One region of the Streptomyces violaceus genome, then DNA from elsewhere that is predicted to be linked to it. Evidence: riboswitches for the same ligand, from Rfam matches in the RefSeq annotation. Region 1 holds a riboswitch; each other region holds the start of a gene.

Region 1 (10,045 bases):
GCCGCCGGACCTTCTGGCGGTGGTGCCCGACTGCCGCCCCTGGCCCGGGCGGCGGTGGGGAGCCGGTCACCTGGTGGAGGACGCTAAACCTCGCCATGGCGGGCCCGTGGCCGGTGCGCGGAACTGTCCCGAGAGGACCGACGGTGACCGTATGCGACCGCGATCCCGCCTTGGCATCGTCGCCTTAACTCAGCGTGATGACCGATGCGTCGAATCACGGGCGAGTGACGGTGATCGGGTGCTATGGGGCGCATATATGCATCGGTGGGCCGGTGTCGGGCGGATCGGACCCCCTGATTAGGCTCCGGCCTCATGGACGTTCTCATCCACCTCTTCGTCGGCCTCCACATCATCGGCATCGCCTCGCTCCTGGGCGGCTTCCTCACCCAGATGAAGGCGATGGGCGAGGGCACCGCCCGCTACACCCCGGCGATGCTGCACGGCGCGCTGACGATGCTGGTCACCGGTGTGATCCTGGTCGGCCTCAACCAGGCCGACGACCAGTCCGTGAACAACATCAAGATCGGCGTGAAGCTGGCCCTGCTGATCGTGATCCTCGGCCTGGTCTACGTGAAACGGGACGACGAGAAGGTGGACAAGGGCCTGTTCGGCCTGGTCGGGCTGCTGACCACGGCGAACGTCTTCATCGCCGTGCTCTGGACCTGACCCGGCGGCCGGGCCGCACACCGGAGCGGGCCGAGGCGGCCGTCCAGGCGGTGGCCACGAGCCACGCCGCCACCGCGATCCACAACAGCGCCTCCCCGAAGCCGTCGAGCCAGGAGACATCGAGGGCGACGGCGACGGCCAGTGCCGCCGTCCCCGTCTTGGCCCAGGTGAACACGGTCGCCCAGCGGCGGACGTCACGGCGCGGCCGGGGCCGTACGAACTCGGCGGCGAACAGGACGGCGTAGCAGACCAGCGCGAGCACGAGCAGCACGACGGTCACGGTGCGCAGGACGTCCCGGTCGTCCACGTTCCACAGGTACAGACGTGCGCTGTCGGCGCTGAGCAGCCGCGCCCCGGCGAGCGCCGAGAGGGCGAGCGCCCCGCCCGCGAGCCAGTGATCGCCGGTCCCCTCGGCCACCTGCCGCACATCGAAACGGACCAGGGCGAGGACGTACAGCACCAGCCCCAGCCAGAACAGCACCAGAGCCGCGTGCGCGAGCCAGGCCGCCGGCTCGGCCGCGGCCAGCGTGGCGCCGAGCACGGCGAGCCCCTGCGTGGCCATGCAGCGCGCGAACACCGTCCCGGGCCTGCGCCGCTCCCCGCCCTGCGGGACGAGGACGAGCGGCACCGGCCAGAGCAGTACGGCGAGCACCAGCAGAGTCACGGCCAGAGCCTGGGCGCCGGCCGCCGAGAAGGCGGCCCCCAGGACGGCCGTCGCCGCCACGGTGGTGAGGGCGGCCGTGGTGACGCTCTCCAGGACGCCCGGCCTGCGCGCATACGCCCGCCACCTGGTCCCGGCCCGCAGCAGCCGCAGGGTGAAGTCCGCGGCGAACACCAGCCAGGCCGCGCAGGCCAGGCCGAGGGTGATGCGTGAGAGGACCTCGTACCCCGCCAGATCCAGACCGACCGACAGGGTGCCGGTCGTCAGCACAGCGGCACTGGCCGCCGGAGCACGCTGCGCCCACCAGGCGACAGAGGGGGAGGGGCCGGGCATGGGGCCGATGCTAGGAGGCCCCGCGCGCGTTACGGGCAGGGCACGCGCGCGGGGTCCCAAAAACCTGCGAGACCCGTCAGGCCGGCCGCACCACGCTGTGGATCGACGACTCGCCGTCGTAGTAGATCGACTCCTCGCGCACGTACGTGCCGGGCTTCGGAGCGTGGATCATCATGCCGTTGCCGATGTAGATGCCGACGTGGGTGACATCGTCGTAGAAGAAGACCAGGTCACCGGGCTGGGCGTCGGCCAGGGGGACCGTGGTGCCGACGTTGACCTGGTCGTACGTCGTGCGCGGCAGGGTCACCCCGGCGGCCTTCCAGGCGGCCTGGGTGATGCCGGAGCAGTCGTAGGAGCCGGGGCCGGTGGCGCCCCAGACGTACGGCTTGCCGATCTGCGCGCGGGCGAAGGCGAGCGCCTTGTCGGCCTTGGTGGCGTACGAGGAGTCGGGCACGGTGGACGACGAGGACGAACCCGAACCCGCCGAGGAGGAGCCGCTGCCCTGCTGCTGGGCGGCTTCCTGCTCCTGCTCCTTCTGCTGCTCGGCCTGCTGCCGGGCCAGCTCGGCGGCCTTGCGGGCGGCCTCCTGCTGCTTCTCCTTCTCGATCGCCGCGAGCCGCGCCTTCTCCTCGGCGGTCAGCTTCGACAGCAGCTCGCGCGCGTCGGCGAGCTTCCTCTGCACGGTCGCCTTGGCCGTCTTCAGGTCGCCCTGTGACTCGGTGAGCGTCTCGAGGCTCTCGGCGGCCTCCTGACGCTTCTCCATCGTCTCGGACTGCTGAGTGATGTAGTCGTCGACCGCCACCTTCTGACGGCCGGTCATCCGGTCCATCAGCTGGGTCTGGTCGAAGTAGTCCTGCGGGGTGTCCGCGAGCAGGAACGTGGCGGTGTCCGGAGCGGAGGCGCCGGTGCGGTACTGGGCGGCGGCGAAGGTGCCCAGCTCCTCCCGCGCCTCGTTGAGCTTCTCGGTGCGCTGGGCGACGTCGTCGAGGAGGGTGTCCACGCGCTTGCGCTGCTTGGCGGTCTTCTCCTTGGCTCCGTTGTACTTCTCGGTCGCGGACCCCGCCTGGCGGTAGAGGTCGTCGACCTTTTTCTCGACTTCCTCCAGGCTGGGCTTGTCGTCGGCCTCGGGGGCGGCGTTGGCCGACTGGGACAGCAGGGCCACGGAGGTGAGGGCCGCCGTTGCGAAGGCGGGGGTCCGTATGCCTGCCACGCGCGAACCCGTAGGACGCGACTTGCGGTGCGACGCCAAGGGAGGCGACTCCTTCCATGCTCCGCCTACCGGGTTAGCTGTCGGGTTCGGGCGGGTACTTCGGAAGGGTTGCCCTACGGCCCTCTCCGGAAAGGGAGTCGGGCCGATTCACCCCGGGGTCTCGGTGGGTCCCCGGCTCTGGCTGCCGCTGCGGCACGCCGGACTCGGCGGAGGCCACGCGGCCCGGCGACGTTCGCCGGTGGGGTTCGTGTGGCCTCCTCGCACGTTAGCCAACTCGTGTGGCCCTTGTGAAGGTTGATGGGTGATATGCCCGATACATTTCCGTGACCTTGCTCATGAGTGTCGCCGAGAGTGATCAATCGAGGGGGGTTGGTCATCATTCGCACGCAATTGTGAAGGCTGTAGCGACCTGTGATCGCGCGGACCTGGAGGGTGACAGGGGGGTCCTTTCGGCGATGTTCTCAGGGCGGCGGCGGGCTGTCAGTGGGGCGCCCTAGACTCGGAGAGCGATGAGCAGCCTCTTTGACGACAGCTTCCTGGCGGACCTCCAGGCCCAGCGGGGCCCCGCGGACGAGCCCCCGCCACCGCCCGAGGACGATCACGTACCGGAGCCGGTTCCGGACGATCTGTTCGGCGGGAAGTTCGACGCGCCGCCGGACCGTGACGCCTACTACCGGGGCGGCGCCGCGCGCCCGCCGGTGGACGCCGCCGCGCTCCTGGAGGGGCTGAACGACAACCAGCGCGCCGCCGTCGTGCACTCCGGCTCCCCGCTGCTCATCGTGGCCGGTGCCGGTTCCGGCAAGACCCGCGTGCTCACCCACCGCATCGCCCACCTGCTCGCAGAGCGGGACGTCCACCCGGGCCAGATCCTCGCCATCACCTTCACCAACAAGGCCGCCGGCGAGATGAAGGAGCGCGTCGAGCAGCTCGTCGGCCCCCGCGCGAACGCCATGTGGGTGATGACGTTCCACAGCGCCTGTGTGCGCATCCTGCGCCGGGAGAGCAAGAAGCTCGGCTTCACGTCGAGCTTCTCGATCTACGACGCCGCCGACTCCAAGCGCCTGATGGCCCTGGTCTGCCGCGACCTGGACCTCGACCCCAAGCGCTTCCCGCCGAAGTCCTTCAGCGCCAAGATCAGCAACCTGAAGAACGAGCTGATCGACGAGGAGGACTTCGCCGCCCAGGCCGCCGACGGCTTCGAGAAGACCCTCGCCCAGGCCTACGTGATGTACCAGTCGCGGCTGCGCGAGGCGAACGCCCTCGACTTCGACGACCTGATCATGACGACGGTCAACCTGCTGCGCGCCTTCCCGGACGTCGCCGAGCACTACCACCGCCGCTTCCGCCACGTCCTCGTGGACGAGTACCAGGACACCAACCACGCCCAGTACGCCCTCGTCCGGGAGCTCGTGGGCACCTCCGAGCACCCCGTCGACGTACCGCCCAGCGCGGACGACCTGCCGCCCGCCGAGCTCTGCGTGGTGGGTGACGCCGACCAGTCGATCTACGCCTTCCGCGGCGCGACGATCCGCAACATCCTCCAGTTCGAGGAGGACTACCCGGACGCGACGACGATCCTGCTGGAGCAGAACTACCGCTCCACGCAGACGATCCTGAGCGCGGCCAACGCGGTCATCGAGCGCAACGAGTCCCGCCGCCCCAAGAACCTGTGGACCAACGCGGGCACGGGCGCGCAGATCACCGGCTATGTCGCCGACACCGAGCACGACGAGGCGCAGTTCGTCGCCGACGAGATAGACCGTCTCACCGACGCGGGCGAGGCGAAGGCGGGCGACGTCGCCGTCTTCTACCGCACCAACGCCCAGTCCCGTGTCTTCGAAGAGATCTTCATCCGCGTCGGCCTGCCCTACAAGGTCGTCGGCGGCGTCCGCTTCTACGAGCGCAAGGAGGTCCGGGACGTCCTGGCCTACCTGCGCGTGCTGGCCAACCCGGAGGACTCGGTGCCATTGCGCCGGATCCTCAACGTGCCCAAGCGGGGCATCGGCGACCGGGCCGAGGCGATGATCGACGCCCTCTCCCAGCGGGAGAAGATCAGCTTCCCGCAGGCGCTGAAGCGCGTCGACGAGGCGTACGGCATGGCCGCGCGCTCCACCAACGCCGTCAAGCGGTTCAACACGCTGATGGAGGACCTCCGTACGGTCGTCGAGTCCGGCGCCGGCCCCGCCACCGTGCTGGAGGCGATCCTGGAGCGCACCGGATACCTCGCCGAACTGCAGGCCTCCACCGACCCGCAGGACGAGACCCGGATCGAGAACCTCCAGGAACTCGCCGCCGTCGCCATGGAGTTCGAGCAGGAGCGTGGCGAGGAGGAGCAACGCACCCTGGCCGACTTCCTCGAGCAGGTCGCGCTGGTCGCCGACTCCGACCAGATCCCCGACGAGGAGGACGGCGACGGCGTCATCACCCTGATGACCCTGCACACCGCCAAGGGCCTGGAGTTCCCGGTCGTCTTCCTGACCGGCATGGAGGACGGCGTCTTCCCGCACATGCGCGCCCTCGGCCAGACCAAGGAACTGGAGGAGGAGCGGCGCCTGGCGTACGTGGGCATCACGCGTGCGCGGGAACGGCTGTATCTGACGCGGTCCACCCTGCGCAGCGCCTGGGGTCAGCCGTCCTACAACCCGCCGTCCCGGTTCCTGGAGGAGATCCCGCCGACCCACTTGGAGTGGAAGCGGACCGGTGCGACCGCGCCCGCGTCCTCCGGGCCGGTCTCCGCGGTGGCGGCCTCGCTGTCGTCGTCCCGTTCGCGTTCGTCGGCGTCGGGCGCGTCCGGTTTCGCCACGCGCCGTACCTCCGAGAAGCCGGTGGTGTCGCTTGCAGTCGGGGACCGGGTCACGCACGACCAGTTCGGGCTCGGGACCGTCGTGGCGGTGAAGGGCACGGGCGGGAACGCCGAGGCGACGATCGACTTCGGGGACACCAACCCGAAGCGGCTGCTGCTGCGGTACGCGCCGGTGGAGAAGCTGTAGCCCTGTGCGGCGGTAGTCCTGTGAGGTGAGCCTCCGCCGGCCGGTCAGGTGGAGGCTGCCGGGGCGTTACGTCGGGTCGACGCCGTGGCTGCGCAGCCACGGGAGCGGGTCGATCGGCGAGCCGCCGGCCGGATGCACCTCGAAGTGCAGATGAGGGCCGGTCGAGTTGCCGGAGTTGCCCGAGCGCGCGATCGGATCGCCGGCCTTCACGGTCGTACCGGAGGGGACCGTATAGGTGGAGAGGTGGCAGTACCACGTCTCCGTGCCGTCCTTCGCGGTCACGACCATCATGTTGCCGTACGCGCTGTTCCACTGGGTGCGGACGGTGCCGTCGGTCGCGGCCATCACGGTCGTGCCGTACGAGACGGGGAAGTCGATGCCGGTGTGCAGGGACATCCAGTTGATGCCGGACTGGCCGTACTGGGCGCTGAGTCCGTGGCGGGCGACCGGCAGGGCGAACTTCGGGCGCAGCCGCTCCTTGCGGGCCGCCTCTTCCGCCGCTCGCTTCCGCTCGGCCGCCTGCTGAGCCTTGAGGTCGATACGTTCCTGCGTACGGCTGGCCCGGTCGGCGAAGTCGTCGGCGCCGGCGGAGAGGCTCTGCAGCTGCGTGTCCAGCTTGTTGTTGGCGGCGGCCGGCTGCACCGGCTGCGCGTCCGCCGCGGTGGTCTGCGCCTCCGCGGCGCTGTCCTCGGTGAGGCTGCCGACGGACGCGGCGGCGATCCCCGCGACGCCCATCACACACGCCGAGGGCACCGCGATGGTCATCAGCGCCGAGCGCTTGGGGGGCGTACGGCGGCGGGAGCGGGACCCGGCGCGCGAGGCCGCTCGTGCTGCGGTGCGCGGGCCGACCTCTTCCTGGCCGTCCAGGAGCGGGGTGACGGTGGGCAGTTCGCCGGTGGTGGCCGGCTCACCGCCGTCCGCGGCGGGGTCGTCGTAGGCGGCCCCGGTGGCTTCGTCGTAGCCGATCTGCTCGAACGTCGCCGTCTCGTGCTGGTGGAAGGCGTCCGCGTGCTGCTCGTACCCGTCGGGGGACGGCGCGGCGGAGCCGTCGGAGTTCCACTGCGTGGCGTCGTAGGTGCCGGTGTCGAAGGCCTGCGTGCCCCATTCCCACTGCTGGGTCTGGTCGGCCGGATTGCCGGACTGGTCGGGCTGGAGCCAGGCGCCGGTGTCCCACTGGCCGGTGGCGTCGGGGGACGTGGCCTGCGGCGGGATGACCGACAGCGGTTGCTGCTGGGCCGGCCAGGAGGTCGTGTCGTAGACACCGGTGTCGTAGGCGGCGTGGTGCTGGGCCGCGTACGCGTCGTAGTGCGGGTTCTCGTGCGTGCCCGTGGGCCAGTGACCTGTGTCGTACGTGCCCGTGTCGGGGCCGCTGCCCGGGAGGTTGCCGAAGAGGGGGTCGCTGGCGAAGCTCGCGGTGGTGTGCCCGGTGGCATCGAAACCGGCGCCGTCCGTACCGGTGGTGTGGGCACCGGTGGCGTCGAATCCGGTGGCGGCGTAGTCGCCGTACGTGGTGAAGTCGCCGTACTGGGCTTCCTGGGTGCCGTACGACGCGTAGTGCGCCGAGGCGGCCTCGGAAGCCGGAGCCGGGGGCATGGTCCCCGACGGGTGACGGTCGTTCACCAACTTCTCTTTCGCCTCGACAACAGGGGCTGCCAGAGCAGTGCGGCGACTGTACCCGGCGGTACGCGGGCACGACAATCTTCGGCAGGTTTCGCGCGCGCATGAAACGGGCATTCGGCCGTGTTTTGGCGGACGGCGGGCGCGGGTTTGGCTTTGTGTTCGAAGTTTGTTCGACGTTTCGATGCGATACGCGCATCGGTCGGGTCCGGTGTCAGGCCACCGTGAGGCCGCCGGTGTGATCGACGGACGGTTCACCCGGGTGGGCCGTGTCGAGGACCTGCCGTATTCCGTTGGCGACGGCGGGGTGCACGGGCAGGGCGAGATGGCCGATGCCGGTCACCCGCACGTTCTGCACCGTCAGATCGGGATGGTCGATGCGGGCCGACTCCAGCGGGTCCATCACATGGTCCAGGTCGCTCCAGTAGCTGACGAAGTGCGTACGGCAGTCAGGGGCGGGCCGAGTGAGCTCCTCGAGCACCGGTGAGCCGGGGCGCATCTGGCGCACGATGGGGTGCGCGTCCGCCAGGGGCGCGACTCGGGTGCCGGAGTGCGGCGTGCCGAGGGTGACGAGCGTCCGGACGCGGGCGTCGCCGCCGAGCCGCTGAACGTAGTAACGCGCTATCAGGCCGCCGAGGCTGTGCCCGACGACATCGACCTGCCGGGCCCCGGTGCGATCGCAGATCTCCTCTATGTGCCGGCCGAGCAGCTCGGCCGCGGCGCGTATGTCGCAGGTCAGCGGCGAGTAGTTGAGGGACTCGATCTGCTGCCTGCCGTGCTGGGCGAGGCTGCGGCGCAGCAGGACGAAGACCGAGCGGTTGTCGATGAAGCCATGCAGCAGGAGGACCGGGGGTTTGGCCTCCGTGGGCAGTTGGGCGGCGCCGTCCGTCGTGGGCAGTGCCGGGGCGGGTGCTCGTCGCTCCTGGGTGATGCCGGAGGGGTAGAGGAGGAGATGCCCGGCCAGGATCGCGATCTCCAGGGCGGTGGCCTTCAGAAGTGCCAGGGAGAGTCCTGTCAGTCGGCTCGGCAGCAGGCGCTGGCAGAACGGAAGAAAGGGCAGAGCAGCCCTGGTGACCTTCATGGCCGACCTCCTGTCGGCACGTGGAAGGACGGCTCCGCCCCCCGTGTGCCCTCGTGGAAAGCTGCTGCGAAGACGGCCGACAATGAGCACGTGAGCGACCTGAGCCGCGTGTGCCGCGGGGCCTGAGTGTGGCGTGTGGCGTTTGTGGCGCCAGTGGTCCCCTGTGTGCGGTATGTGCCGTACGTGCGGTTCTTGCCTTGCGTGTCTTCACCGAAGTGCCGTACCGCCGCTGTGCGTGGTGGGTGGAGCGGCGGTACGGCGACTTCGTCGCGGCTCCCCTTGCGCTTGTCCCATCGTGTGATTTCCCCCTCGGTCCGCAGCACGAAACTGCCGGTTGCGGGATCCTGGAGATAACGTTCGTTCACTTGCCCGGACGATGCGGGGCGGGGTGTCCGTGCGGTGCGGCGTGTACGGCGTGCCTGATGTGTGCGGTACTTGTCGGTACGGATGGATGTATTCGCTTCATGGAGGCAGTGATGGGTGTGGCAGCCGGTCCGATCCGCGTAGTGGTGGCCAAGCCGGGGCTCGACGGCCACGATCGCGGGGCCAAGGTGATCGCGCGGGCCCTGCGTGACGCCGGTATGGAGGTCATCTACACGGGGCTCCACCAGACTCCCGAGCAGGTCGTCGACACGGCGATCCAGGAGGACGCCGACGCGATCGGGCTGTCGATCCTCTCCGGCGCGCACAACACGCTCTTCGCGGCGGTGATCGAGCTGCTCAAGGAGCGGGACGCCGCGGACATCCTGGTCTTCGGCGGCGGGATCATCCCCGAGGCGGACATCCCCCTGCTGAAGGAGAAGGGCGTCGCGGAGATCTTCACGCCCGGCGCGACGACGACGTCGATCGTGGAGTGGGTCCGGACGAACGTACGCCAGCCGGCCGGGGCGTAGGCCTCCGGCGGTGGGGCCGGGACGGCTTCGGCTGGTCGGAGCCGGAGCCGGAGCCGGAGCCGGAGCCGGAACCGGGCCCGGAGTCGGGGCTGGTGGGCCTGTTGTCGGCCGGGGCCGGTTCCTTGCGCAGCCCTCGGGCGCTGGCGGGTCTACGCCGTGCCCAGTTCCTCGGCCATCGCCGCGCGCAGCCGCAGGGTCGTGACCAGGCGATGGAAGGCCTCCGCCCAATAGCCTCCAGCTCCGGGTGACGCGTCCTCCGGTTCGTCCGGTACGGCCAGCAGAGCGTCGAGGCGGCCGGCCTCGGACGGGTCGAGGCAGCGCTCGGCCAGGCCCATGACCCCGCTGAAACTCCATGGATAACTCCCTGCGTCCCGAGCGATGTTGAGCGCGTCCACCACTGCCCGGCCGAGCGGCCCGGACCACGGCACCACGCACACCCCGAGCAGCTGAAAGGCCTCGGACAGGCCGTGCGCCGCGATGAAGCCGGCCACCCACTCGGCCCGTTCGGCGGCGCCCAGCGTGCCGAGCAGCTTGGCGCGTTCGGCCAGGGACACCGCGCCCGGGCCGCCCGCCTCCGGCGCCGAGGGCTCGCCG
Region 2 (10,045 bases), 2.2 Mb from region 1:
GACGTGGCGCGCCCCGGCCTCATGGCCCACCTCCCCACGGCAGCTTCCCCGCCCTCCGCCGGTCTCCACCCCTGACCTCAAGGACCCCGCCATGCGCTCTGCCCCGTCACCGTTAGGGCCCCTGACCCGGCTGGCCGCAGCGGCGGTGGTGCTCACCGCCGTACTGAGCCTGCTGGCCGGATGCGGATACGGAAAGAACCGGCCGACCACGGCAGGGGCGGCGGGGCCACCCGCCCGGGGCCCCGAACTCTCCGTCGACACCGTGCGTATCGGCTACCTCCCCAACCTCACACACGCCACAGCGCTCGTCGGCCTCGAGCGAGGCTTCTTCGCCCGGGAGCTGAAGGGGACGAAGGTCGCTCCCCGGACCTTCAACGCCGGCCCGACCGTGATCGAGGCCCTCAACGCCGGTTCCGTGGACATCGCGTGGACCGGCCCCTCGCCCGCGATCAACGGATATCTGCGGTCGGGCGGGGACGCGCTGAGGATCGTGGCGGGCTCCGCCTCCGGCGGCGTACGGCTCGTGGTGAACCCCGACCGCATTCGCTCCCTGAACGAGGTGAAGGGCAAACGGATCGCCACACCGCAACTGGGCAACACCCAGGATGTGGCTTTCCTGCACTGGGCGGCGAGCCGTGGGTGGAAAATCGACCCGGCGACCGGCAGGGGCGACGTCTCCCTCGTCCGCACCGACAACCGGGTGACGGTGGATGCCTTCCGCTCCGGCTCCCTGGACGGCGCCTGGGTTCCCGAGCCGACCGCGTCGATCCTGGTCGCGGAGGGGGCGCGCGTGCTGCTGGACGAGGCGGACCTCTGGCCCGGTCGCCGGTTCGTCACGACGAACGTCATCGTCTCGCCCACGTTCCTGGCGAAGCACCCCGACGTGGTCGACGCCGTCCTACGGGGATCCGTCGCCGCCAACACCTGGATCGCCGACCGTCCCCGGGAAGCCAGGACCGCGGCAGGCGCCCACCTCAAGCGCTTGACGGGACAGGCGCTCCCGGCCGCCGTACTCGACGCCGCCTGGCAGGGCCTCACGTTCACGAACGACCCGCTGGCCCCGACCCTGCGCGCCCAGGCCCGGCACGCCGCCCGGTTGCGCCTGCTCGAATCGGCTGACCTGACGGGAATCTACGAACTGGGCCCGCTCAACAGGTCGTTGCGGTCGGCGGGGCTTCCGCGGGTCACGGAAGGAGCTCCGTGACCATGGCGGGCCTCCCCGCTCCTCAGGCGCGGCGACACCGCGGGATCACTTCTCGCCCGCGAGGTCGAGACCGCCCGGAGCGGCCGGCCCTGGGGCCGCTTCGGGCGGAGCAGCCGGCGGCAGGGGGGCCGGCGCGGTGACCCCCCTCGCGGAACGGCGCCACGGATGGGCAATGGGTGCGGACACCGCCCGCCACCAAGGCTGCCCGGGAAGCTTCCCAGCCGGCTCGAAGGGCTCGCCCGGCCGGGGGAACGCCACGTCCTGACCCGCCGCCCCGGCCAGGTCCTTCGTCCACTCCCCCGGCTCGGCCCAGGGATGGGTGGCAAGGTTGAACGTGGCCCAGTGGATCGGCAGCAGCACGCCGTGCGGCTTGCCTCCCTGCAGGTCGAGCTGAGCCTGGAGCCCCTCAGGGGGCGTCATGTGGATGTCGGGCCAGAAGTCGGAGTACGCACCGAGCTGGATCATCGTGGCGTCGAACGGCCCGTGCTCGGCGCCGATCTCCTTGAAGCCGTCGAAGTAACCGGTGTCCCCGCTGTGGTAGATCCGGTGCTCCTCCCCGGCGACGACCCAGGAGGCCCACAGGGTGTGCTGGGTGTTGCTCAGGCCCCTGCCGCAGAAGTGCCGGGCCGGGGTGGCGGTCAGGGCGAGGCCGCCGATCTTCGTGGTCTCGTGCCAGTCCAGTTCGCGCAGCCGGTCGGCGGACACGCCCCAGTGCTCCAGGTGCGCGCCGACGCCGAGGGGCACGGCGAACAGTGTGTCCGTGCCGGCCAGGGCCTTGATGGTGGGCATGTCCAGGTGGTCGTAGTGGTCGTGCGAGATGACCACCACGTCGACCGGGCCGAGCGCGGCCAGCGGCAGGGGCACCGGGTGCAGCCGCTTGGGCCCGGCGAAGGGGAACGGGGAGCAGCGCTCGCCCCACACGGGGTCGAACAGGACCCGCCGGCCGTCGATCTCCGCGAGCACGCTGGAGTGCCCCATCCAGGTCAGCCGCAGCCCCGTGGCCGGGGGCCGGGCGATGTCGGCGAGGGTGGTGGAGTGCACCGGCACCGTGCCCTTCGGGCTGCGGCGGGGCCGGGTCTCCTTGTCGAAGAAGACCTTCGCGAAGTCCAGGGTGGAGCCCGAGGGCCGGGTCCGCGCGGGGCCGCCGGGGTTCTGGAAGACCCCGTCCTTGAAATGGGGCGATCTGCGGATGCGCGCCATGCGCTCACCGCGCGGATCCGCACCGAACGCCCCGGGCCGCAGCGGGCGGAGCCCGGCGCTCAGGGAACGGAAACCGGCCACGGTACCTCCAAGTGGAGTCGGTCAGGCTTTCCATTATGGTCGGCCCCTCCGACAACACCGGGGCACAGGGGTCCTCCGAGGGTGATACTGACCGGTGATTCAGTAACCCGGCGAAGGAGCCCGCATGGCCAGCCCCCTGCTGTCCCTCACCTGGACCGACCACCTCACCGGCCACCAGGGCTTTCTGGTCGTCGACCGGCTGGTGCGCGGTGTCACCAGCGGCGGTCTGCGGATGCGCGCGGGCTGCACCCTGGAGGAGGTCACCGGTCTGGCCCGCGGGATGACCATGAAGGAGGCCCTGCACTACGACCCCGGGAGCCGCTACGTCCCGCTCGGCGGCGCGAAGGGCGGCATCGACTGCGACCCCCGGGACCCGGAGGCGTACCCCCTGCTCGTGCGCTACCTGCGCGCGGTGCGGCCGTACATCGAGAGCTGCTGGACGACGGGCGAGGACCTCGGGCTCACCCAGGACCTGGTGGACCGGGCCGCCGCCGAGGCGGGGCTGGTCTCCTCCGTACAGGCCGTCTATCCGCTGCTGGACGACGAGGCCGAGGCGCGGCGGCGGCTCGAGGACGCGTTCGCGATCGAGGTGGACGGCATCGGTCTCGACGAGTTGGTCGGCGGCTGCGGTGTGGCCGAGGCGGCCCTCACGGCCCTGGACCGGGCCGGCGTGCCGTACGCGGGGACGCGGGTCGCCCTCCAGGGACTGGGCACGATGGGCGGGGCGACCGCCCGCTTCCTCACGCGCGCCGGGCTCACGGTCGTGGCCGTCGCCGACCTCAAGGGCACGATCGCCAACCCGGCGGGCCTGGACGTCGAGGCGCTGCTGGCCGCGCGGGACGCCCACGGCACCGTGGACCGCTCCGCGCTGCGGCCCGGCGACCGCGACCTGTCCGGCGACGCGTGGCTGTCGGCCGACACGGACGTCCTGGTACCCGCTGCCGTCTCATACGCGATCGACGACGAGAACCAGGAGCGGATCACCGCCCGCTGGGTCGTCGAGGCGGCCAACATGCCCGTACGACCGGAGGCGGAGCCGCTGCTGGCCGCGCGCGGGGTGACCGTGCTGCCGGACGTGGTGGTCAACTCCGGGACGAACGCCTGGTGGTGGTGGACGCTCTTCGGGGATATCGGCGCCGACGCGGAGGAAGCGTTCGCCCGCACCCGCGGCTCGATGCGGGCCCTGGTGGAGCGGATGCTGGCCCGCGCGCAGGCCGACGGGACGACGCCGCGCGCGGCCGCCCACGCGATCGCGGCGGACCGGCTGCCGCTGATCGCGGAGCGCTTCGGCTGGTACCGGTGACGGACGGCGAACCGGCCGCGCGCCCCCTGCCGGACCGGCCGAATCCACACGTCAAGAGGGTGCACCCGCCTGTGTAGGGTGACGGCGTGACGAGAGTCCGGTTGAGCGTGGCGGAACGGCGCGGGGACCTGCTGCGGGCCGCCGTCGAGCAGATCGAGGCCCGAGGTGTGACGGCGGTCCGCATAGCCGACATCGCCTCGGTGCTCGGTGTGAGCAACGCGCTGGTCCTCTATCACTTCTCGACGAAGGAACAGCTCGTGGCCGCCGCGTTCCGGCACGCGGCGGAGGGGGACCTCGCGCAGCTGCGCAAGCTGCTGGGCCGCCGCACGTCGGCGCTGCGCCGGCTGCGGTCGGCCGTACGGTGGTACGCCCCGACGGGCCAGGCCAAGGGCTGGCGGCTGTGGATCGAAGGCTGGGCGGCGGCACTGCGCGAGCCCGCGCTGCGGGAGGTCGCCCAGGACCTCGACCGGCAGTGGAAGGCGTCCATCGCCGAGGTCATCGCGGAGGGTGTGGCGGCCGGGGAGTTCCACTGCCCCGACCCGCACGGCACGGCCCTGCGCCTCACCGCCCTGCTCGACGGGCTCGCCGTCCAGCTGACGTCCTACGAGGGCGCGGTGCCGCGGGCGCGGGCGCAGGAGTGGGTGGAAAAGGCCCTGTCTCGCGAACTGGGCTTGGAATCAGCGGCCTTGCCATAAGCCACCCAGCATCGGTGCTGGGGCCGGGTGGGTCCGCAGCCCGGCGTAGCGGGGTGCCTCCCCCACTCTCGGCTTCGCTCGAGCGGGGGGACCCCCACCGCCCACCCGTGCCGCCCCCAGCGGCACGCATGCCCGCAGCTGAGCGGACCCGCACCCGCCGACGCACGGAAGGGGCCGTGTCGGGGGGTGTCCGCCCGCAGCGGTTGGCGCGTCAACGAACAGCGAGTCGGTATCCGACCCCATCGCGCCGTTCCGAGGACGGACACCCCCCGACACGGCCCCGACCCACACCCGGCGAACAGGCGCAGACGCGCACCGTCACGCCACCGAACCGATCCGCAGCCTGATGTCCTCCGGCGACAGCGCCCCCTTGGCCGTCACATGGTCCCCCGACGACTCCCCGCGCAGCCGGCGCCCGATCCATGGCACCAGGAACTCGCGTGCCCAGTGGACATCGTCCCGCCGGATGTCGAGGGTGCCGCGCACCGGCAGCGGAGGCCATTCCTGCTCGGGATCGGCCGGCACGTCGAGGCCGAGCACCTGCCCCGCGCGGAGCGCCACGCGCGTGTGCCCCTCGGGCGACAGGTGCAGCCGGTCGGCGTCCCAGGCCCGACGGTCCTGGACACTGCGCAGGGACCACAGGTCGAGCACCGGGCAGCCGTACCGGTCGGCGACGGCCCGGACATGCCCGTTGTACGTGGCGATCTTGCCGCGCAGGTGCTTGAGCACGGGCATGCGACGGGTGTCGAACCCGGTCGTCACCATCACCGTGCCGGCCACGGCGGTGAGCTCGGCAATGGCCCGCTCGAAGCGCTCGGCCACCTCGTCCGGGTCGGTGCCGGGCCGGAGGATGTCATTGCCCCCGGCGCAGAACGAGACGAGGTCCGGGGCCATGTCGACGGCCCGCGGGAGCTGGTTCGCCACGATCTGGTCGAGGAGCTTTCCGCGTACGGCAAGGTTGGTGTATTGGAAGTCGCCTTCGGGCCTGCGGTCGGCGAGCAGGACGGCGAACCTGTCGGCCCAGCCGACGAACGCCCCGTCGGGGCCGGGATCGCCAACGCCCTCGGTGAAGCTGTCCCCCACCGCCACGTACGACCCGATCACCGCTCTGCTGTCACTCTTCGAATCGTCTGCCACAGCCGCTCATAATTCACCCTCGAATGTGACCTACGCGACCGTAGGAAGGGGTTGACGGACGGTGAGATAAGCCACTGCTAAAGTGTTCGCCAACTTCGGAATAGGCCGCCCGTCAGAGATGTTGCGGGGTCAGTCGCCAGACCCGGAAGCCCGTGATCCGGAAGTGACTCCACACGGTCCGGAAGGCGAAGTGCCCGCTCGTGTACGGCTGTGGGTCGGTGTAGTCGAAGACGAGGCGCCCGTTGTTCCACCATCGCACCGTCGACCCGTCGGAGACGATCCGGACCCGGTTCGGCTCGCCCGGGACCAGCAGCGGCTCTGTGTAGTCGTAGATCAGGGGACGCACACCGGCCAGGCCCACGTAACGCCGAAGCCGGGTCGTGCTGTTGTAGTTGGCCCCGTACCCGGCGTAGTACGTCGTCAGGTGGTCGTACTCCTCCAGCGCCCCGCCACGCGACGTCGCGAAGAGGTCGTCCGGGGAGCGGACGTCGGTCGCGTTCCAGAAGTTGTTGAGGTCCGAGACCCGGTCGTTGACCCCACCCTCGGAGACGGGCGTGGCGGTGTACTCGAGGACGTACGGCCCTTCGATCCGCTGCCGGAACCAGACGGTCGCTCCGCTCGGTACGTCGATCTCCAGGACCCCGCGGGAGGCGGTGACGGTGCCGCCGTCCTGGAGTTCGGTCGCCCACCTGCCGAGGCCGTGGCAGAAGTCGTCGTGGGCGATCAGGCGGCGGTGACGGGGAGCGGCGTTCGCGGTCGCCGCCGGGGCGAGGGCGGCCAGGGCGGCTCCGGCGGCCAGGGCTCCGAACGTTCTCCGGGTGGTCGGCACGGGACACAACTCCTTCGGAAAGCGCTTGCACTCACGACGGGATCACTGTGTCCCAACTGCCGCGTCCTGTCGATCCCTTGAGACGATCGGCGGCCGCGCACACACCGAAGGCCGGACCCGGGGATCAGGGTCCGGCCTTCGGCCGCGTGTCAGGCAGGTGGTCGTGCGGTCGGTCAGCCCACGGAGACGCCGTGCGAGCGCAGGTAGGCGACCGGGTCCAGGTCCGAGCCGTAGTCCGGCGTGGTGCGGATCTCGAAGTGCAGGTGCGGTCCGGTCACGTTGCCGGTCGCACCGGACAGGCCGATCTGCTGCCCGGCGGTCACAGTTTGGCCGGCCGAGACGGAGAGCGAGGAGAGGTGGGCGTACTGCGCGTACTTGCCGTCCTCGAGCTGGATGACGACCTGGTTGCCGTACGCGCCGCCCCAGCCGGCGGAGACGACCGTGCCCGCGCCGACGGCCTTGAGCGAGGTGCCGGTCGGGACGACGAAGTCGACACCGGTGTGGTAGCCGCTGGACCACATGTTGCCGGACATGTGGTACGGCGTGCCGACAGAGGCGCCGTCCACCGGAAGGCTGAAGCCGGAAGCCTCGGCGGCCGGCTTGGCGGCAGCCGGCTTCGCGGCGGTGTCGGCCTTGGAGGACGACTCGCCGGCGGACGACTTCTCGGCCGAAGCCTTCGGCGCCTTCGGCGCGGACGACTGCGCCTTGGGCTCACCCGCCGCCTTCTTGCCGACCGAGAGCTTCAGGCCCGGGTGGATCAGCGACGGGTCGGCACCGACCGCGTCACGGTTGTCGGCGTAGAGCTTCTTCCAGCCACCGCTGACGTTCTGGTCTTCGGCGATCTTCGCGAGATAGTCGCCGGCCTTCACGGTGTACGTGCGAGCGCCCGTGGCCTTTTCGGCGGCCTTCTTCCCGGCGGCCGGAGCGGACTGGACGGCCTTTTTCGGAGCCGACTGCGGGGTGGCGGCGTGGGCGCCGGCGGCCCCCATGAGCGGAAGGGCGAGGGCGGCCCCGCCGGTTCCGGCGACGGCGATGGAGCGGGTGAAGCGCTGGGTCTTCGGGCGGCGGTGCTTACCCTTCGCGGGCATGGCGATTTCCTCTCCGTCGCCTGCGAGGTGAGCTGTCGGGTTCGGGCTGGAGATGCCCGGCCGCGCCGAGGCGCGGCTTAACCCCAAGCCGTTCCGGGAACCGGAACAGGCGTCTTACCTGTGGGTCCCCCGCTCCTGCCGTACGTCGGGTCAGCGTGTGGGGCTCCGGGCGGCGGCAGGATTAGGCGTCCGTCCGGATTGGTGTGGAACGTAAGCGACCAAGACGCAATGGGACAAGCTTGCGGTTGCCGGTGAGAGCGTTTTTCTTGACGCGTCGGCACATTTCCCGTCACCGAGCGTGGATTACCGATCTCCGACTTTCCTCAATGTCCCTGAATAACGCAGGAATTACGTGAACATGACGACAACAGATCGTCACGAATATGACGATGGTCACGCACCCCGACCTCATCTCCTTTACGATCGGGGCACGTTATACCGAAGCACCTTAAGTGCCCTATTCGCCTTATTCGGACAGAACGACTACTTGAGCCTAAGGCGGACGACCGCGGCATCCAGGTCGCCCCGCAGGCCGACTCGCAGCCCATGATGGGCGAGTACGACCCCTCGGTGAACTTCGCCCGTTTCAAGGCATTCGTACGTCGCTGTCGGGTCGAGGCCTCGCAGCCGGAGCGCCGGAACAGGCTCGCCGTAGCGCTGCGCCTGGAGCCAGGCGAGGACGACGGTCTCGTCACCGAGGACGTACTGGACCGCACTCAGGCCGCCCTCCGGGGGCCGCAGCCGGTACAGGTCGCCGCGCTGCACCACGGGCCGGATCTCCTTGTAGAGCCCCACCCACTGCCGCGCCTCGGCGAGCTCCTCCGCCGTCCACTTCGTGAGGTCGCCGCCCACCCCGAGCACCCCGGCCATGGCACTGACGAACCGGAACCGCAGGGAGCTGGCCCGCTGGTTGAGCATGGCGTTCGGACTGTCGGTGACCCAGGCGGCCATGACCCGGGCCGGATGGATCTGGCTGAAGCCGTGCTGGATGGCGAGCCGGTCGAGCGGGTCGGTGTTGTCGGAGGTCCACACCTGGTCCGTACGGCCCAGCACCCCGAGGTCGATCCGGCCGCCGCCGCCCGAGCAGGACTCGAAGGCCACGCCCGGGTGGGCCGCCCGCAGTCGGTCCAGCAGGCCGTACAGGGCGCGGACGTGGTCGACCCACAGCCGCTGCGGGTAGGGGTCGTCCGGCCAGCCGGCATCGGAGAAGCAGCGGTTGAAGTCCCACTTGACGTAGTCGATCGGCGCACCGGAGAGCAGCCCGTCGAGCCGCTCCCACAGGTACTCCTGGACGTCCTCGCGGGCGAGGTTCAATACGAGCTGATTGCGGAACTCCGTCCGCTTTCGTCCCGTTTGGTGCTGCACCCAGTCGGGGTGCGCGCGGTACAGGTCGCTGTCCGCGTTGACCATCTCCGGCTCGACCCAGATCCCGAACTGCATGCCGAGACCGTGCACATGGTCGGCGAGCGGCTTCAGCCCGCCCGGGAAGCGGTCGGGGTTGGGCGTCCAGTCACCGAGCCCGGCCCGGTCGCTGGTCCGGGACCCGAACCAGCCGTCGTCGACCACGAACAGCTCGACGCCCATGGCCGCGGCCCGCGCGGCGAGCGCCCGCTGCTGCTCCTCGGAGATGTCGAACTCGGTGGCCTCCCAGGAGTTGAACAGCACCGGCCGGTCCCGGTCCGCGTCCGGGACGACGTGGGTCCGCTGGTAGGCGTGCCAGGAGCGGCTCGCCCCGCCGAAGCCGCCGTCGCTCCAGAGCCCGGCGAAGACGGGGGTCGTGTACGACTCGCCCGTGCCCAGCATCAGCAGGCCCGAGTCGTCGTAGCCGGCGCCGCCGGTGATCTGCACACGGGCGTCCGGGAGCTGGGCCACGGCGACGCGCCAGGACCCGGACCAGCCCAGTGCGCAGCTGTAGACCTCGCCGCGCTCCTCGGTGGCGTCGGTGTCGAGGGCGACCCACGGCAGGTGCTGGTGGGAGGTGTGGCCGCGGCGGCTGCCGATGACCTTCTCGCCGTGGGTGAGGGCGGAGCGCGTCAGCCGCGACTCGGCGCCCCAGCGGCCGTGCAGCTGGGACAGCCGCCAGGTATCCCGGTCGGGCAGGGTCCAGGTGGCGGAGTCGGCGCGCAGCAGCTCGACGGCCGGCCCCCGGTTGTCCAGGGTCACCCAGCGCTCGACCACATCCGTCGAGGAACGCATCCGGTAGTGCAGCGTGACGGCGAGGTCGCCGTCACGGAACCGCAGCCGCAGCTCTCCGTCCTCGGTGTCGTGCCCCTCGAGCACCCACTCGGTGCCGCGCCGCTCGGGCGTGCGTACGGACAGGGCGGGGCGGACGAAACGGGGGCCGCCCTCGACCGGGTACTCCTCGCGCCCGTCGAGCGGGGCCTCGAAGGGCCAGTAGTCCGGCAGCGGCCGGACGGCGAGGGCCTCGGCGTCGGCGAGGCCGATCCGTGGGCCCCAGTGCAGGTGCAGCAGCTCGTCCCGGTCGGTGACATGGACGGCGTAGCTGCT
Region 3 (10,045 bases), 1.3 Mb from region 1:
TCTGCGCCGAGTACGGCATCGCGCACTCCGTCACCGGCAAGCTGATCGTCGCGACCGACCGCTCCGAGCTGCCCCGCCTGCACGCCCTCGTGCAGCGCGGCCGGGAGAACGGGATCCCGGTGCGGGAGCTGTGCGCGTCCCAGATCATGGAGTACGAGCCGGAGGTGCGGGGCCTCGCCGCCATACACGTCGGCACGACCGGCATCTGCGACTTCGTCGCGGTCGCCCGCCAGCTGGCCCACGGCTCGGGCGCGGAGATCCGCTACGGCACACGGGTCGTGCGCATCGACCGCCGCCCCGAGCTGGGCGTCGCCGCGCTCACGGCGGCCGGGGACGTGGTGCGCGGCCGGGTCCTGGTGAACTGCGCGGGCCTGTACAGCGACGAGATCGCCCGGCTGACCGGGGACGACCCGGACGTCCAGATCGTGCCGTTCCGGGGCGAGTACTACGAACTCGCCCGGCCGGAGCTCGTACGGGGCCTGGTCTACCCCGTCCCCGACCCGGCGTTCCCGTTCCTCGGGGTGCATCTCACACGCGGCATCGACGGCGGTGTCCACGTCGGGCCCAACGCGGTGCCGGCGCTGGCCCGCGAAGGCTATGGATGGGGCACGGTCCGCTGGCGCGAGCTGGGGTCGACCCTGACCTGGCCGGGATCGTGGCGGATCGCGCGCCGGCACTGGCGGTACGGGGCGGGTGAGCTGCGGCGGTCGCTGTCCAAGGCGGCGTTCACGGACGCGGTGGGCAGATTGCTGCCCGGGGTGTCCGAGGAGGATCTGGTGCCGACGGCCGCGGGGGTGCGGGCCCAGGCCGTCCTGCGGGACGGCACGCTGGTGGACGACTTCCTGATCCGCGAGGGTGCTCGCACGGTGCACGTGCTGAACGCTCCCTCACCTGCGGCTACGGCGTCCCTGCCGATCGGTCGGGAGGTGGCGCGGAGGGCGCTGAGCGGGCTGTGACGCCGGGTCCGGGCGGGTCCGCGAGGCGGCGGAGCGGGGTGCCGCGGCCTCGCCCCCACCGCATCCCCTTACGCGACGGCCGTAAAATCGGCCTCACTGTGTCTGACTCCGTGAATACCCCCGAAAGCCCCCAGCCGCCCACCACCCCCGACGGCGAGCACCCCGACCACGCGCCCGGTGTTTCCATCCGGCACACGCGGGCCAAGGGTGAGCCGCGCTTTCCCGACGGGCCGAAGGCCGATCCCGCCGGATCGCACTTCGAGCGGCGTATCCGGAGTTTTCAGCCGCGGCGCAGCAGGGTGACCGCGGGGCAGGCGGACGCGCTGCAGCGGTTGTGGCCCAAGTGGGGACTGGACATCGACGGGCACCAGAGGCTCGACCTCGCCGAGCTGTTCGGCAACGACAATCCCGTCGTCCTGGAGATCGGCTTCGGCATGGGCGAGGCGACCGCCCAGATGGCCGCCGCCGACCCCCGCACCAACATCCTCGCCGTCGATGTCCACACCCCCGGCCAGGGCAATCTGCTCAATCTCGCCGACCGGGACGGCATGTCCAACATCCGGGTCGCGAACGGTGACGCGATCATCCTGCTCCGCGAGATGCTCACCCCGGACTCCCTCGACGGCCTCCGCGTCTACTTCCCCGACCCCTGGCCCAAGAAGCGGCACCACAAGCGCAGGCTCATCCAGCCCGACTTCCTGACCCTCGCCGCGACCCGCATCAAGCCCGGCGGGACGGTTCACTGCGCCACCGACTGGGAACCGTACGCCGAGCAGATGCTCGAGGTCCTCACCGCACACCCCGACTTCGAGAACACGCAGGCGGACGGCGGTTTCGCGCCCCGTCCCGACTTCCGCCCCCTGACCCGTTTCGAGGGCCAGGGACTGGACAAGGGACATGTCGTGAACGACCTCCTCTTCCGTCGCGTACAGCACGTGGAGCAACCCCCCGCCGGCGCCTGACCGCCTCCGGTTCTCTCCCGCCTGCGGACAGCGCCCATCCGTCGTTAGGGTCAATGCCGTGGCCACCTGCCCCCCACATCCGTCGTACCCCAGCGGTCCCCCCGACGGCGTGCCCCTCGCCGGCCTCTCTGCCGGCGGACCTCTGCGGCACGCCCACTGGTGGCAGCGCGCCTGGGTGCGCTACGGCGCGCTGTCCACACTCCTCGTGATCTCCGGCCTCGTCATCCTCGCCCTGGTCCGCGAGGAGACCGGCACGGAAGGGTTCCTGGTGGGGCTCGGGCTGGCCGTCCTCCCGGTCCCCCTGCTGATAGCCGCGTTCCGCTGGCTGGACCGGGTCGAACCGGGCCCCTGGCGGAACCTGCTGTTCTCCTTCGCCTGGGGAGCCTGCGCGGCGGCGCTGATAGCGATCGTCGCCAACAGCTTCGCGACCCAGTGGATAGCGACGGCGACCGCGGACCCGACGAGAGCGGACACCCTCGGCGCGACCGTCATCGCGCCGGTGGTCGAGGAGTCGGCCAAGGCGGCCGCCGTCTTACTGGTCTTCCTCTTCCGTCGGCGTGACTTCACCGGCATCGTCGACGGAGTCGTCATCGCCGGCGTCACGGCCACCGGCTTCGCGTTCACGGAGAACATCCTCTACCTGGGCATCGCCTTCGGCACCGACCAGCTCGCCGGGCACAGCGGCATCGCCTCCGTCACGGCGGCGACCTTCTTCGTGCGGATCGTCATGTCGCCGTTCGCGCACCCGCTCTTCACCGTCCTCACGGGCATCGGCTTCGGCATCTCCGCGCTCTCGGCGGACCGCCGGCACATCCGCCGCGTTGCCTTCCCCCTCTCCGGGCTGCTGCTCGCGATGGGCATGCACGCGATGTGGAACGGCTCGTCGGCGTTCGGCGAGTACGGGTTCTTCGCCGTGTACGCGGCGTTCATGGTGCCCATCTTCGGGCTGCTGACATGGCTGGTGATCTGGACGCGGCAGCGGGAGCTGAGGACCGTACGGACGGAGCTGCCCCCGTACGCCGTCGCCGGCTGGCTGACTCCGGCCGAGCCGTACGCGCTCGGCTCGATGCGGGCCCGGCGCATCGCCCGCCAGTACGCCCGCCGCCACGCGGGGAAGACCGCGGCGCGGGCGGTGGCGCAGTACGAGGCCTACGCCACGTCTCTGGCGTTCCTGCGGCACCGGGGCCGCCGCGGCCGCGCCGGGGCCGACTTCGTCGTACGGGAACGGGAACTGCTGGAGGAACTGTGGCGGCGCCGGGAGGCGGCCCGCCCCGCGCTGGACCACGCGGCGCGGATCACGGCCCCTCCCGTGCCGGTGGCGGCACCGCCCTGGCCGGTGTACGGGGCGTACGGGTACGGCCATCCGACGACGCCGTACTACTCCGCCCCGGCGACGCCGTACCCCGCGTACGAGACGGCGTACCCCGCGTACAACCCGTACCGGTCGTAGCCGAGGCGGCCGGCCCACGCGGACCGCTCAGGCCGAAGCCTCCGTGAGACGGCCGACCTCCGCCTCCGTCAGCGTGAGCTCCCCGACCTCGACCAGCGCCGGCAGCTGCTCCACCGTCCGCGCGGACGCGATCGGCGCCGCCACCGTCGGCCGGGCCGCGAGCCAGGCCAGGGCGACCGTCGCGACGGGGGCGTCGTGGGCCGCGGCGATCTCGTCAAGGGCGTCGAGGACCCGCAGGCCCCGCTCGGTCTCCAGGTGCTTGGCGGCACCGCCGGCCCGCGCGCTGTCGACGGTCGTGCCGGGCCGGTACTTGCCGGTGAGGAAGCCGGACGCGAGCGCGTAGTACGGGACGGCCGCCAGGCCGGAGCGCTCGGCGAGGTCCTGGAGCTCACCCTCGTAGGTGTCGCGGGAGACCAGGTTGTAGTGGGGCTGGAGCGCCACATAGCGGGCGAGGCCCTCGCGGTCGGAGAACTCCAGGGAGGCCCGCAGCCGCTCCGCCGAGATGTTGGAGGCGGCTATGTGCCGCACCTTGCCGGCCTTCACCAGGTCGTCGAGCGCCCCGATGATCTCCTCCACCGGCACGTCGGGCTGGTCGAAGTGGGTGTAGTAGAGGTCGATGTAGTCGGTGCGCAGGCGGCGCAGCGAGGCGTCGGCAGCGGCCTTGATGTTGGCGGCGGACAGGCCCTGGAACTCGGGGTGCTGGCTGACCTTGGTGGCCACGACGACGTCGGCGCGGTTGCCGCGCGCCTGAAGCCACTTGCCGAGGACGGTCTCGGACTCGCCGCCCTGGTTGCCGTCCACCCACGCCGAGTAGACGTCGGCGGTGTCGACGAAGTTGCCGCCGACGGCGGTGTACGCGTCGAGGACGGCGAACGACCGGTCCTCGTCGGCGGTCCAGCCGAAGACGTTGCCGCCGAGGGCGAGCGGGAAGATTTCGAGGTCGGAGGAGCCGAGCTTGCGAAGAGAAGTCATGCTCCTCGTCAACGGCCGTGCCGGAGCGGCTCATTCCAGGGCGGACGCAAAGGTCCTGTAAACGCCCCCCGTACACACCGGCGACGCACACACCGAAGACCGGTAGCCCTGACGTCGGGGGGTCGTCGTCAGGGCTACCGGTGCTTCGACTGGCTTCTGCCGCTTACGGGTTCAGTCCCTTGCCCCGCAGCCACGCCATCGGGTCGATGCCGCTGCTGGAGCCACCGGAGTGAACCTCGAGGTGCAGGTGGGCCCCGGTGACGTTGCCGGTGGCACCGACGCGGCCGATGACATCGCCCGTGCTGACCTTCTGGCCGACGCTGACGCCGATGGAGGACTGGTGCGCGTACCAGATCTCCGTGCCGTCATCGAGGGTGAGGACGGTCTTGTAGCCGTACGAGCCGTTCCAGCCCGCCTCGGTGATGGTGCCGCTGTGCACCGCCTTGATCGGCGTGCCCGTGGGAGCGGCGAAGTCGAGACCCGTGTGGTAGCCGGAGGACCAGTAGGCGCCGGCCTGACCGAAGCTCGAGGTGAGGGTGTACGAGGAGGTCGGCAGCGTGAACTGCTTGGCGAGGGCGGCGAGCCGCTCGGCCTCGGCCTTCTTCTTGGCCTCCTCCTCCGCCTTCCTCTTGGCTTCGGCGGCCTTGGCCTTGGCCTCCTGCTCCGCCTTGGCCACGGCTTCAGCGGCCGCCTTCTCGGCGGCGTCGGCGGCGTCCTGCGCGGCCTTGGTGTCGATCTGGTCCTGCTGGTACTCGACCTGGGCCATGATCCGGGCGCGCAGCGCCTCGCCGGCACCGGAGGAGTTCTCCTCGGTGTCCGCCGTGACCGTGCCGAGACCGCTGAGCGGAGTCGAGGAACCCGCGGGGGTGTCGTCGTCCGAGATGAGGGAACCCACCGAGGGCAGGTCCGGCACGGAGATGGACACCGGCGGCTTGCCGGTCTGGGCGCTGGCCATGCCGCCCGCGCCCACGGCGGCTATGACGCCGACGCCCAGGACGGTGGAGCTGCGGGCGAGGCCTCCGCCTCGCTGCTTGGTGACGCGATGCCGGCCACGGACGGGACGGATGGATTCCTCGGTGGGGTTCCACTCCTGGAACGGGCCCTCGTCGGTGCGCTGACCGCCGTAGCCGAATTTTTCGGTGTCGCGCTGGTTGCGCGCGAACGGGGCCGCGGGGGCAGGCCGGTTGGACGCCACGTGGGCGTACTCCTTTCCTTCCTTCTCGCCTACCGGGTTAGCTGACGGGTTCGGAGCAGGAAGGTCTCCTACGCGCGTATAACAACCGTGCTTCCACGGCGGTTTACGCCCGATTCACCCCAAGTGGTGGTTCCCCGGTTCCCTTTCGGGATTCGGCGCGTGCGCACGGAGCCGCCTTCTGTGACGGCTGGGACGACCGCGCTGCGTTATCGAACGTTAATAGACCCGGGGAGTGGATTCCAGCGATTCCACTTGATCATTAACCTTTTTCGTGCGGACTTACCTGCCATGACCGGCCCAAATCGGGCGAGTTGACCGCTCCGTAAGTGACTGCTGGGTATTGACGGTGTGTCAGTTGCCATGCGGAGCGATGAGCTGCGCTCACTGGCAGTAACGGAGGTGCGGAAACCCGGAAATACACCGAGGGCCGGAACCCTTTCGGATTCCGGCCCTCGGCCTTCAGTAGCGGGGACAGGATTTGAACCTGCGACCTCTGGGTTATGAGCCCAGCGAGCTACCGAGCTGCTCCACCCCGCGTCGTTGTGATTCCAGTGTACGCCATCCGCGGGACCACTCGTGACCACCCCATGCTGAGCAGGTTGCCGGTGCGGGGTCCGCCCTCGCCTCCCCTACAGCAGATGGCGGTTCGGGGCCTTGGCCCGGTGCTCGTGTTCCGGGAGTGCGACGACCTCCGCCCCGCCGGCCGCCAGCACGCCGCTGCCGTCGGCGTCCGGGACGAAGGTGTCCGGCTCGCGCCAGGCGGTGACCACTCGGCGTACGCCCGCGTCGAGGAGCAGCCGGGCACAGGGTGCGGGGCGGGAGGCGCGGCGGGCACAGGGCTCCAGGCTGCTGTAGACCGTGGCGGTGGCGAGTCGCGGGTCGGACGGGTCGAGCTTCGCCAGGGCCGCCTCCTCGGCGTGCGCGACCGGGTCGTCGCCCTCGCGGGAGTGGCCGCGGGCCAGTTCCGTACCGTCGGCCGCGACCACCACCGCGCCCACGCTGAACGCCGTGTCCGACGGCGGGCAGAGGTCCGCCAGTTCGCAGGCGAGGGCCAGCCAGTGGTGGTCGGCCGCGGTGGCGAGGGAGCCGGTACCGGGGGCGGTGGGTTCGTACCGCATCAGGACGACGTCCTCGATGGGCCGCGTCTCCAGCAGCCGGAGCCGGCCGCCCTGGTAGCCGCCGGGCCCGAAGAGGCGGGGCGCCTTCGGATCGCCCACGAAGAGCGGGGCGAGGACCAGCTGGAGTTCGTCGGCGAGGCCCTGGGTGAGGAGCTGGGTGTGGATCAGGCCGCCGCCCTCGACCATGAGCCGTCGCACACCCCGTACGTCGTGCAGGTGGGTGAGGAGCCGCCGCCAGTCGAGGTCGGTGCCGAGGGGGACCACGTCGGTGGCGAGGCCGAGGGCCCGGGCACGCTCGGCGCCCTGGTCGCTCGTGTAGAGGACCTTCTCGCCGCCGGTGTGCCAGAACCGCGCCTCCGGGTCGAGGTCGCCCGAGCCGCTGACGGTCACCTTGAGGGGGTATGCCGGCCGGCCGGCGGCTGTGCGGGCGGCGCGCCGCTCGTCCGAGTTGACCAGCAGGCGCGGGTTGTCGGCGCGGATGGTGCCGGCGCCGACCAGGATCGCGTCGACGGACGCCCGGACCTCGTCGACCCGGTCGAAGTCGGCCGGGCCGGACAGCAGCAGGCGTTCGGGCCCGGTGTCGTCCAGGTAGCCGTCGAGGGAGACGGCGGCGGACAGCAGGACGTACGGGTGAGGCATCGACGCTCCCCGGTCGGGTGGGACGGCGGACCGGCGGGATCGAACTCGCCGGGTCTTGGTTCAAGTTTGAAACAAACCTACACTGGCGGCATGACGACTCGCTGGCTCACCCCCGAGGAGCAACGCGCCTGGCGCGCGTACATCGCCTCCTCGCTGCTCCTGGAGGACGCGATCGACCGGCAGCTCCAGCAGGACGCCGGCATGCCGCACCTGTACTACTCCATCCTGTCCGTCCTGTCGGAGTCCCCCGAACAGCGGCTGCGCATGACCGATCTCGCCGAGCGGCTGAAGATCACGCGCAGCCGCCTGACGTACGCGGTGACGCGGCTGGAGAAGGACGGCATGCTGCGGCGCGAGGCCTGCCGGCACGACAAGCGGGGCAGCATCGCCGCACTGACCGACGCGGGGTTCGCCGTACTGGAGCGCGCGGCGCCCGGGCATGTCGAGACCGTGCGCAACTTTGTGTTCGACCGGCTCAGCGAGGAGCAGGTGGCGCAGCTGGAGGAGATCTCCGCGGCGATCGCGCAGGGGCTTCAGGAGGACGGAACACGGCCGACGTCGGACGACGTGCCCTGGCGGCGGAGGTCCTCCACGGCCTGTTCGTGAGGCGGCACGCGGTCCCCCCTGTGGCACTTGAGTGAGGCACGTCACAAGGGGCCGGACTCGTTGATTCAAATTTAAAGCAAGGGTAGTGTTCCGAACCGTGGATCTGCTTCAAATCTGAAGCAGACGGCTGTGCAGCCGAACAGGAACGGAACCCGGAGGCCCCGCATGCCCGACACCCCCGCCGCCCTCGCCACCCCGCGCTCACGCGTCCGGGTACCGCTTCGCTTCCACGACGGCTACCAGGTCGACGCCGAAGTCGTCACCTTCCACGGACTGGCCGACAACCAGGAACACGTGGCCGTCGTCCTGGGCGAGCCGGGCCCGGCCCCGCTGGTGCGGCTGCACTCCGAGTGCCTGACCGGGGATGTGTTCGGCTCGGCCCGCTGCGACTGCGGTCCGCAACTGCGCGAGGCGGTCGAGCGCATAGCCGACCGCGGCGGCGTGCTCCTCTACCTCCGCCAGGAGGGCCGGGGCATCGGCCTCTACAACAAGCTCGACGCGTACGCCCTCCAGGACGAGGGCCTCGACACGTACGAGGCGAACGCGGCGCTGGGGCTGCCGGAGGACGCCCGCGACTACACGGCGGCGGCTCAGATGCTCCGGGCCCTGGGCATCAAGGAGCTGGACCTGCTCTCCAACAACCCCGACAAGGCGGACCAGTTGCGCACCCTGGGCGTCGACGTCCGCGACCGCGTCCCCACGGGCGTCTTCACCACCGCGCACAACGTCCGCTACCTGCGCGCCAAGGTGCTCCAGACCCAGCACACGCTGCCCCTCGCCGCGCTGACGGAGCTCAGCGCCGGCTGAACGGGGCCCGGCCGGGCCGGTGCTGAACCGAGGCTTGCTTGCCCCTCGGCTCATCGGGTACAGCCTTTGAAAGAGGGCGATCTACGTAGTACCCGTAGCTGATGGAAAGTGACGTTTCGTGACCGATCTCGGCGCCCCCGGCGATCCCCTGGCGAGGGGACCGGGCGACGGCCCAGAGGCCGTCGCGTCGTGGATCGCCGATGCTGTGGACAGCTTGACGGACCTGTGGTCGGTCGCCGCCCAGGCGGCGTCCCTGCGCCTGTCCCCGCACCAGCTGCGGGCGCTGCGCACCGTGGAGGCGACGCCCGGCCTGAACGTCACGGCCCTGGCGGACGAGCTGGACATCGGCCTCCCCACGGCCAGCCGGCTCTGCGACCGGCTCGCGGCGGCCGGCCTGCTGGAACGGGCCCCGCACCCGGGCACCCGCCGCGAGGTACAGCTGTTGCTCACCTCGCACGGCCGGCATGTCCTGAGCGATGTCGCAGGCCGCCGGACCGAGGCCCTGGCCACGGCGCTGGCGGCGATGGAACCGGCGGAACGGGTGGCTCTGAGCCGGGGGTTGCGGGGATTTCTGTCGGCACGGGAAGCGGCCGCGCCGCACCCTGACGGAACTGACGGGACGGGCGGGGCTGACGGGCAGTGAGGGCGGCAGAAGGTGAATTCAGGCCCGCGAGCCGGGCCGGCCACCAGCACCGGCAGTAGCACCAGTACCAGCACCCAGTACGGCCACACACGTATCGTCCCGCACCGGCAGGGCCGCACTCCCGGCGTCCCGCAGCACCGCCACGGCCACCACAGCCGGGTCGCAGGAGAGGAGCACGCCGTCGTCGGGCGGCGTCCAGCGGCCGGGCAGACCGTCGCTGTGCAGGACGAGCAGGCTGTCCTCCCGCCACGGAAGGCGCTGCACGGGCACGGACGCCGGGGCTTGCGCGCCCACGATGCCGGGGTGGGACAGCAGCGGCTTCCAGGTGCCGTCGGTGCGCAGACGGCCGCCGACGTTGCCGACCCCGGCGAAGCTCAACTGCCCAGACCGCAGGTCGAGTTGAGCCACGGAGACGGCCGCGCCACGGGTCGGCCGCAGGGCCCTGCCCAGGTGCCGCAGGATCTCGGCGGGCGGCAGGTCGGCCACCCCGCGCAGTTCGGCCACGGCGGCGCCGGACGCCTCGGCGGCCTTGGGCCCGTGCCCGAGCCCGTCGGCGAGCAGAAGGGTCACGCGGTCGCCGCCGTACACCTGGCTCCACGCGTCGCCGGAGTACTCGGCCCGGCCGAGGGGGACGTTGACGCCGCCCACGCGCGGGCCCGGCGGGGGCTGCGCCCCCTTGGCGGCCCGCTCGGGGCCG

The links. Region 1 has a riboswitch for cyclic di-AMP ahead of OG542_RS15325 (C40 family peptidase). Riboswitches for the same ligand answer to the same signal wherever they lie in the genome.
Region 2: it holds a riboswitch for cyclic di-AMP, as region 1 does, so the genes downstream of both, OG542_RS05475 (M23 family metallopeptidase) here and OG542_RS15325 (C40 family peptidase) in region 1, are expected to answer to the same signal.
Region 3: it holds a riboswitch for cyclic di-AMP, as region 1 does, so the genes downstream of both, OG542_RS21425 (M23 family metallopeptidase) here and OG542_RS15325 (C40 family peptidase) in region 1, are expected to answer to the same signal.

What each region holds. Positions count from the first base shown of each region.
Region 1 is NZ_CP107911.1:3,445,623-3,455,667, reverse strand. It holds gene OG542_RS15335 (hypothetical protein) at 313-666, shown strand; gene OG542_RS15330 (SLAC1 family transporter) at 644-1,660, opposite strand; gene OG542_RS15325 (C40 family peptidase) at 1,737-2,909, opposite strand; cyclic di-AMP (ydaO/yuaA leader) riboswitch at 2,918-3,075, opposite strand; gene pcrA (DNA helicase PcrA) at 3,380-5,860, shown strand; gene OG542_RS15315 (M23 family metallopeptidase) at 5,927-7,594, opposite strand; gene OG542_RS15310 (alpha/beta fold hydrolase) at 7,692-8,558, opposite strand; gene OG542_RS15305 (cobalamin B12-binding domain-containing protein) at 9,035-9,451, shown strand; gene OG542_RS15300 (DUF5691 domain-containing protein) at 9,601-10,045, opposite strand, start outside.
Region 2 is NZ_CP107911.1:1,206,138-1,216,182, forward strand. It holds gene OG542_RS05440 (MBL fold metallo-hydrolase) at 1-75, shown strand, start outside; gene OG542_RS05445 (ABC transporter substrate-binding protein) at 92-1,204, shown strand; gene OG542_RS05450 (MBL fold metallo-hydrolase) at 1,250-2,485, opposite strand; gene OG542_RS05455 (glutamate dehydrogenase) at 2,610-3,788, shown strand; gene OG542_RS05460 (TetR/AcrR family transcriptional regulator) at 3,875-4,483, shown strand; gene OG542_RS05465 (SGNH/GDSL hydrolase family protein) at 4,802-5,587, opposite strand; gene OG542_RS05470 (DUF6250 domain-containing protein) at 5,733-6,449, opposite strand; gene OG542_RS05475 (M23 family metallopeptidase) at 6,623-7,537, opposite strand; cyclic di-AMP (ydaO/yuaA leader) riboswitch at 7,540-7,703, opposite strand; gene OG542_RS05480 (alpha-galactosidase) at 8,021-10,045, opposite strand, start outside.
Region 3 is NZ_CP107911.1:4,748,650-4,758,694, reverse strand. It holds gene lhgO (L-2-hydroxyglutarate oxidase) at 1-956, shown strand, start outside; gene trmB (tRNA (guanosine(46)-N7)-methyltransferase TrmB) at 1,055-1,918, shown strand; gene OG542_RS21435 (PrsW family intramembrane metalloprotease) at 1,977-3,368, shown strand; gene OG542_RS21430 (aldo/keto reductase) at 3,396-4,340, opposite strand; gene OG542_RS21425 (M23 family metallopeptidase) at 4,504-5,535, opposite strand; cyclic di-AMP (ydaO/yuaA leader) riboswitch at 5,547-5,703, opposite strand; tRNA gene OG542_RS21420 (tRNA-Met) at 5,999-6,072, opposite strand; gene OG542_RS21415 (dihydrofolate reductase family protein) at 6,165-7,292, opposite strand; gene OG542_RS21410 (MarR family winged helix-turn-helix transcriptional regulator) at 7,383-7,898, shown strand; gene OG542_RS21405 (GTP cyclohydrolase II) at 8,064-8,705, shown strand; gene OG542_RS21400 (MarR family winged helix-turn-helix transcriptional regulator) at 8,824-9,348, shown strand; gene OG542_RS21395 (ATP-binding protein/SpoIIE family protein phosphatase) at 9,367-10,045, opposite strand, start outside.